Regions from separate parts of the Pantoea allii genome, predicted to be linked through region 2. Evidence: predicted binding sites of a transcription regulator. Region 2 holds the regulator's gene; the other holds the start of a gene.
What was found. Region 2 encodes PhoB, which activates phosphate uptake and scavenging genes when phosphate is short. Its sites were predicted from a motif close to CTGTCATAAAACTGNCNNAT; they were not measured.

Region 1 (4,215 bases), 1.3 Mb from region 2:
GCGGCACGCGATATCGCCGTGTTACAAGACGCCGGCGTTCCTTATCAACTGCTGGAAGCCTCACAACTGGCCGAGGTTGAACCGGCGCTGGCGGCGGTTAAGCATAAGCTGACCGGCGGGCTGCGACTGCCTAATGACGAAACCGGAGATTGCCAGTTATTTACCCAGCAGCTTGCGGCGAGGGCGCGCAAGGCTGGCGTCGACTTCCGTTATCACACCAACGTCGATGCGCTGCTGACACAGGGAGACAGGATAAGCGGGATTGTTTGTGGCGCTGAAACGCTGACGGCGGACGGATACGTCATGGCTTTGGGCTCCTACTCCACGCAATTGCTCCGGCCGCTGCTGTCTGTTCCGGTTTACCCACTAAAAGGCTATTCACTGACGATTCCGATTGTCGATGCGTCCGGCGCACCGGTATCCACGGTGCTGGATGAAACCTATAAAATTGCTATTACGCGTTTTGATAATCGTATTCGCGTGGGCGGTATGGCGGAAATCGTGGGATACAGCAAAACCCTGCTGCCCGCCCGGCGGCAAACGCTGGAGATGGTCGTCAACGATCTCTTTCCACAGGGCGGACAGGTGAGTCAGGCAACCTTCTGGACCGGATTACGCCCAATGACGCCGGACGGCACGCCCATCGTTGGTCCGACGCATTTCACCAACCTGTGGCTGAATACCGGGCACGGCACGCTGGGCTGGACGATGGCCTGCGGCTCCGGCCAGCTGTTGAGTGATGTGATTTCAGGCAAACCGCCGGCGATTGCCCATGCGGACTATGCCGTGTCGCGCTATGCCTGAGCCGCGCGGTTTGTGGTGATGTTACAGAGCCTGGGCGCAAGCCCAGGCCGAACTCCAGGCCCACTGGAAATTGTATCCCCCCAGCCAGCCGGTCACATCGACCACCTCGCCGATGAAATAGAGCCCCGGCACGTCGCGCGCTTCCATGGTTTTGGATGAAAGCTGAGTTGTGTCAACGCCGCCGAGGGTGACTTCGGCGGTGCGGTAACCTTCCGTGCCGTTAGGCTGCACCTGCCAGCCGTGCAGCGTCTGCACCAGTTCTGTCTGCTGTTTGCTATTGAGTTGCTTCAGCGTGACATCCGGCACGACTTTCATTTCCTGCAAGACTTCGACCAGGCGCTTAGGCAGAATTTTGGCCAGGCTGTTTTTCAGGCTCAGATTCGGATGCGCCTCTCGCTGAATCGTCAAAAAATCATCCAGACGGGTGGCCGGAGAGAGATCCACCGTGAGGAACTCGCCGGGCTGCCAGTAGCTGGAAATCTGCAACACTGCCGGGCCGGACAGACCGCGATGGGTGAACAGCATCGCCTCTTTAAATAGCGTGCCGTCCTTTGCCGCAATGGTCGTATCCAGCGCGACGCCAGACAGCGTCTGCAGTTGGTCTAATAGCGGTTTGTGCAGGGTAAAAGGCACCAACGCCGCGCGCGTTGGCAACACACTAAGCCCAAACTGCTCAGCAATTTTATAGCCGAACGGCGATGCGCCCAGGCCCGGCATGGAAAGCCCGCCGCTGGCAATCACCAGCTTCTCTGCCTGCACCGCGCTGCCGTTGAGCTGCAGATGGTAGCCCGCGTCATCCCGGGATACGCTCAGAATGTCGCTGCGCAGGCGAACGGTGACGCCACCGTTGTCACACTCTGCGATTAATAAATCCACCATCTGCTGGGCAGAATCATCGCAGAACAGCTGTCCCAGGGTTTTCTCATGCCAGGCAATGCCGTGACGATTCACCAGATCGATAAAATCCCATTGGGTATAGCGCGCAAGGGCCGACTTACAAAAGTGGGGATTATTCGACAGATAGGCGGCGGGTTCAGTGTAGAGATTGGTGAAATTGCAGCGCCCGCCGCCGGACATCAAAATCTTGCGGCCCGGCTTCTTGCCGTTATCCAGCAGTAATACACGGCGACCACGCTGTCCTGCCTGCGCAGCACAAAAAAGCCCGGCAGCGCCTGCCCCAATTACGATAACGTCAAACTGTTCCACTGCAATTGCCCACCTGGTAAGAGAGGGGCAGATTGTAGTGATCTGCTCCTGTGGATGCCAGTGTCAAAATTTTGCCGTAAATATGTCACAATGTAACTGGTTAATTTATATGGACTTTGTACCTGTTAACCGGGTTAATTGACATTTTTAGTCCAAATCATGACTATATTTTCCTTTCCCAGACCGCATGTTGTCGCGGATAATGCGCCGCGTTCATGTCCTCCAAAATGGCGTAACGTCTATGCTACATCTGTTTGCTGGTCTAGATCTTAGCACCGGCCTGTTACTGATACTTGCTCTGCTGTTTGTATTGTTTTACGAAGCAATTAACGGCTTTCATGATACGGCCAACGCGGTTGCGACGGTCATCTACACCCGTGCCATGCGTGCTCAGCTTGCCGTTTTGATGGCGGGGGTTTTCAACTTCTTTGGTGTATTGCTCGGCGGATTAAGCGTGGCTTACGCTATCGTGCATATGCTGCCTACCGATCTGCTGCTGAATGTTGGCTCGGCTCACGGTCTCGCCATGGTGTTTTCCATGCTGCTGGCGGCGATTATCTGGAACCTGGGCACCTGGTATTTGGGGCTTCCGGCTTCCAGTTCCCACACCTTAATCGGCGCGATTATCGGCATCGGCCTGACCAATGCATTAATGAACGGCACCTCGGTCGTCGATGCGCTTAACATTCCTAAAGTGCTGAATATCTTCCTGTCTCTGATCCTTTCTCCCATCGTCGGCCTGGTGATTGCGGGCAGCTTAATCTTTCTTCTTCGCCGTTACTGGAGTAACACCAAGAAGCGTGCGCGTATTCATATGACGCCCGCAGACCGGGAGAAAATTGATGGCAAGAAAAAGCCGCCTTTCTGGACGCGTACCGCCCTGATTATCTCCGCCATTGGCGTCAGCTATTCACACGGTGCAAACGACGGGCAAAAGGGGATTGGCCTGATCATGCTGGTTCTGATTGGCGTTGCGCCAGCAGGCTTTGTGGTCAATATGAATTCATCGGGTTACGACATCACGCGCACGCGCGATGCGGTTAACCACCTTGAGCAATATTACCAACAGCATCAGGCGTCATTGACCCACATCATCCAGATGGCCCCGCCTAAACTGCCCACGCCAGAAGAAGTCGCCCCGGCAACGTCAACCGAGTTTCATTGCGACAGCGCGCGTGCGCTGCAGGCCGTGCAGCGTGCTCAGGTGTTGCTGAACAATCTGCAAAGCTATGGCGATCTGTCCGTCGATCAGCGTAGTCAGATGCGCCGCCTGTTGCTGTGTATTTCCGACACCGCCGATAAAGCGGCGAAGCTGCCGGAAACCTCCGCTGACGATAAACGCTTCCTTGGCAAGCTCAAAGGCGATCTACTGAACACCGTTGAGTACGCGCCGGTATGGATTATCATGGCGGTTGCGCTGGCTTTAGGCATCGGCACCATGATTGGCTGGCGTCGTGTTGCCACCACCATCGGTGAGAAAATTGGTAAGAAAGGCATGACCTATGCGCAGGGCATGTCCGCGCAGGTAACAGCCGCCGTATCGATAGGCATTGCCAGCTACACCGGCATGCCGGTCTCCACCACGCATATCCTGTCCTCTTCCGTTGCCGGTACAATGCTGGTAGACGGCGGTGGATTGCAGAGCAAAACCATCAAAAACATCGCCATGGCGTGGGTATTTACGCTGCCGGTCTGTATTTTGTTGTCGGGTTCGCTCTACTGGATCGCGCTCAAGCTCATCTGAGACAGCGGCAAATCAGGGCGACTTCGGTCGCCCTTTTTAATGCCAGATGGCCAGCGCAATCAGGCTGATCACCACTAATCCGCACAGCGAACTGGCCAACATAAACAAGCCTCTCACCCGCTCACACCGGCGAATAAATTCGTCATCATGATGATCAAGATAGCGTCTTGCCCAGATATAGCGCACCAGCCTGACCTGCTTGCCGGGCTGACCATGGGCGGTGAAAAACCCTGCGCCGTCAACGTACTGATACAGCAACGGATCGCAGCCACGCAAAACTACCAACAGCGCACGCAACGAAGAGAAATAGCGCGCCATATTCACAATACATACCACACAGAGAGCCCAAAAAAGCGCGATAGTGCTGATCATCTACCCCTCCTTACCGGCACTGCAGAAAAGTGCTGAACGCGCACCCTGCTGAACAGTCCCTGCAGAATTAGCCAACAACCCCATTAAAT
Region 2 (4,215 bases):
GTTCTGGCTCCAGAATGCACGCCAGGCTTCACCTTTAATTTCAAATTCGACTTCAGCCAGGCATTCTGCGCAGTCACGCGTCATCAGCGGATTGTGCCCCTGAGAGAGCACGCCCAGGCGCGGCGTCTGGTGATACAGCGCCAGACAGATCGCATCCAGCAGGGTGGTTTTACCCGCGCCCGTCGCCCCGGTAATGGCAAACAGACCATTGCTGGCGAAAGGCTCGGTGCGAAAGTCGATAAACCATTCCCCTTTCAGCGCATTGAGGTTTTTGAATCGCAGCGTGAGGATCTTCATGGGTTCTCCTCCAGCTCGGCCAGCGTCTGCCTGAACAGCGTTGTCACCTGGGCAATCTGCTCATCGTCAAGCGCATCGTTTAGTGCCAGACGCCGGGCAAAAACCTCTTCAACATTCAGTTCGCTCAGGGTTTCATTATCCGTTTGCGTCAGGCTGTGCTGACGCTGTTCACGACTGCGTCGTAACAGCAGCACTTCCACCGGTAAATCTGCGGTCAGGGCTTCCACCTGGCGCTGCAGGTCACTTAAGTACTCCTGAGTCGTGACTTCAATATCCAGCCAGACCGGTTTTTCGCCGCTCGGATGGGAAAAGTCGGCTAGATGCTGGCTGATTTGCGCCAGTGAACCTTTGAGCATCCTCATCGGCTGGAACAGCGGAATGGGCAGGGCATCGATCTCCAGGCCTGCGGAGCCGAACGTCAGCAGATACACACTCTTTTCGCTGCCCAGCTCGTCAAAGCTAAGTGGAATAGGGGAACCGCTGTAGCGAATATGGTCGCTGTTAGCCACACGCTGAGCACGATGAATATGCCCAAGGGCGATGTAATCCGCTGGCGGAAATGCCGAGGCAGGGAAGGCGTCCAGCGTGCCGATGTAGATATCACGCACCGAATCACTTTTGCTGACGCCAAGGGCCGTAAGGTGGCCGGTTGCAATGATGGGCAGGTGCTTGTTCCACGCCTGCGCCGCCGCAAAACTGCGCTGATAATGCGCGGCAATCGCTTCCAGTAGACTGATCTGTTTGTCCCGCCCCGACTGACCGGCCTGGCTGCGCATGATGTCGCGCGGACGCAGGTAAGGAATCGCGCACAGTAACGCGCCGGGTTCGCCCTGACGGGTGGTCAACATCAGCACATCATCATTTTCTTGCGGCGTGGCAACCACTCGCGTATTCAGACAGGCCAGCAGTTCACGCGACTCGTTTAACGTCGCCACCGAGTCATGATTACCTGCCAGCACCACCAGCTGACAGCCGCTGGGCTGTAATGCCACCACGAAGCGGTTAAACATTTCACGCGCATAACTGGGCGGCGTACCGGTATCGAATAAGTCGCCCGCCACAATCAGGGCATCAACCTGGTGCTGCTCAATCTGGATTAACAGCCAGTCAAGAAAGGCCTGGTGTTCAGCGGCACGGCTCTTGTTATAAAAGAACTGCCCCAGGTGCCAGTCCGCGGTGTGGATAATGCGCATAACACTCCCTGCCATAACAATTTGCCCGGCAATTATACTGGCTCTATCACTAAAGCCACAAAACATGTCGTCATGTTGTCATAAATGGTTGTTGCAAGCCGACTTTTATGGCTAACTTTTTCATAAAACTGTCACAAAACTGACGCATAATGACGCCGCAAATATCAGTGAAAGCCGTCCTACCTGCAGGAGTAATAATGGCTAAGCGCATTTTAGTTGTGGAAGATGAAGCTCCAATCCGTGAGATGTTATGTTTTGTTCTGGAACAAAACGATTATCAGCCGATTGAGGCCGAAGATTATGACAGTGCTGTCAGCAAGCTGATTGAACCCTGGCCTGATCTGATCCTGCTGGACTGGATGTTACCCGGCGGTAGCGGCATACAATTTATTAAACATCTTAAGCGTGAAGCCATGACGCGCGATATTCCGGTTATGATGCTGACCGCGCGCGGCGAGGAAGAAGATCGGGTTCGTGGGCTGGAAGTCGGGGCTGATGATTACATCACTAAACCCTTTTCGCCTAAAGAGCTGATGGCACGCATCAAAGCGGTTATGCGTCGTATTTCGCCGATGGCGGTTGAAGACGTGATTGAAATGCAGGGCCTGAGCCTGGACCCGTCATCGCACCGCGTGATGTCAGAAACCACACCGCTGGAAATGGGGCCGACAGAATACAAGCTGCTGCATTTCTTTATGACCCATCCTGAGCGTGTTTACAGCCGTGAGCAGCTACTCAATCACGTCTGGGGCACCAACGTCTATGTTGAAGATCGCACCGTTGACGTTCATATTCGTCGTTTACGTAAGGCGCTGGAACTGACCGGCCACGATCGCATGGTACAAACCGTACGCGGAACAGGCTATCGTTTCTCTGCCCGCTTTTAAACGGAGCTTTAACCGTGCTGGAACGCCTCTCCTGGAAGAGATTATTGTCCGAACTGGTGCTGGCGTGTCTGCCTGCGCTGGTGCTTGGCCTGCTGTTTGGCTATTTGCCGTGGCTCTTGTTACTTAGCGTCGTCGGCATGTTATTGTGGCATTTTTACAACCTGATGCGCCTTTCTCACTGGCTATGGCTCGATCGCACGATGACGCCGCCTTCAGGCCAGGCTAGCTGGGAGCCACTGTTTTACGGGTTGTATCAAATGCAACTGCGCAACCGGCGGCGGCGGCGCGAGTTAGGTAATCTGATTAAGCGCTTTCGTAGCGGCGCGGAGTCGCTGCCTGACGCCGTAATCCTGACCACGGAAGAGGGCACTATTTTCTGGTGCAACGGCCTGGCACAGCAACACCTGGGGCTGCGCTGGCCAGAGGATAACGGGCAAAATATCCTTAACCTGCTGCGTTATCCTGAGTTTTCACGCTACCTTCGCCAGCGGGATTTCGACAAGCCACTGACGCTGGTGCTGAATAACCAGCACCATATGGAATTCCGTGTCATGCCTTACAGCGAAGGCCAGTGGTTAATGGTGGCGCGCGATGTTACCCAGATGCATCAGCTTGAGGGAGCACGGCGTAACTTCTTCGCCAACGTCAGCCACGAACTGCGCACGCCTTTAACGGTGCTTCAGGGCTATCTGGAAATGATGAACGACTCTGTGATGAATCAGCGCTCACGGGACAAAGCGTTGCACACGATGTCGGAGCAAACCCGACGGATGGATAGCCTGGTCAAACAGCTCCTGACGCTGTCGCGTATTGAGGCTGCCCCGGTCATCAACATGAAAGAAAAGGTTGATGTGCCCGTCATGCTAAAACTGCTGCAGCATGAGGCCGAAACCCTGAGCGGTGGGCGTCACGCTATCCATTTTCATACCGATCCCCATCTGAAAGTGTTTGGCAATGATGAGCAATTACGCAGTGCCATTTCCAACCTCGTTTACAACGCGGTTAACCATACGCCAGAGGGCACGCGCATCGATATCAGCTGGCTACGTAGCAAGCAGGGCGCGGTATTCAAGGTGTGCGATAACGGCCCCGGCATTGCTTCTGAGCATATCCCACGTCTGACAGAACGTTTTTACCGCGTGGACAAAGCGCGTTCACGCGCCACCGGCGGCAGCGGGCTTGGGCTGGCCATCGTGAAGCATGCGCTGAGCCATCATAATGCGCGTCTGGAGATCACCAGCATCCCGCATCAGGAAACCTGTTTTACGTTTACCCTGGCACCACGGTTGATTGTTACTAACGGGATGCAGGAGAATGCCGTCCATTAACTGCTGACGGACCGGAACAATGCGCGCGTTTTTTTTGCTGTTCTTCTCTCTGTTGCCTGCCTTGGTGCAGGCGCAGCCTGTTATGCTTTCAGGCAATCTGAGCAGCGCAGGCTCGGACACGCTCGGCTACCTGATGACCTTATGGGGCGATGACTTTAGCCGTCAGTCGCCTGGCGTAAACGTCCAGGTCCAGGCATCGGGCTCGTCAACCGCGCCCACCGCGCTCACCGCCGGTAGCGTGCAGATTGGGGCCATGAGCCGGCCTATGCAGGCGGATGAGCGCCAGGCATTTGAGGCGCGATATGGTTATCCTCCGCTGGCAGTACCGGTTGCGATGGACGCGCTGGTGGTGGTGGTGAATCAGCGCAATCCGCTGCAGTCTGTCTACCCCCGCCAGCTTGATGCTCTGTTCTCTGTCACCCGTCTCTGTGGCGCGCAGCAGGTGCCTGAGCGCTGGGGCGATCTGGGCCTGCATCAGCCAGAATGGCAGCAGCGCGCTATCCAGCGTTA

Region 1: the regulator PhoB is predicted to act here: its motif matches at 2,082-2,101, upstream of pitA (inorganic phosphate transporter PitA).

Annotation. Positions count from the first base shown of each region.
Region 1 covers NZ_CP125958.1:314,902-319,116, reverse strand. The annotation lists gene QNH99_RS01460 (D-amino acid dehydrogenase) at 1-804, shown strand, start outside; gene QNH99_RS01455 (NAD(P)/FAD-dependent oxidoreductase) at 826-2,010, opposite strand; gene pitA (inorganic phosphate transporter PitA) at 2,252-3,754, shown strand; gene uspB (universal stress protein UspB) at 3,791-4,126, opposite strand.
Region 2 covers NZ_CP125958.1:3,540,296-3,544,510, reverse strand. The annotation lists gene QNH99_RS16855 (AAA family ATPase) at 1-297, opposite strand, end outside; gene sbcD (exonuclease subunit SbcD) at 294-1,490, opposite strand; gene phoB (phosphate response regulator transcription factor PhoB) at 1,688-2,377, shown strand; gene phoR (phosphate regulon sensor histidine kinase PhoR) at 2,392-3,705, shown strand; gene QNH99_RS16835 (PstS family phosphate ABC transporter substrate-binding protein) at 3,725-4,215, shown strand, end outside.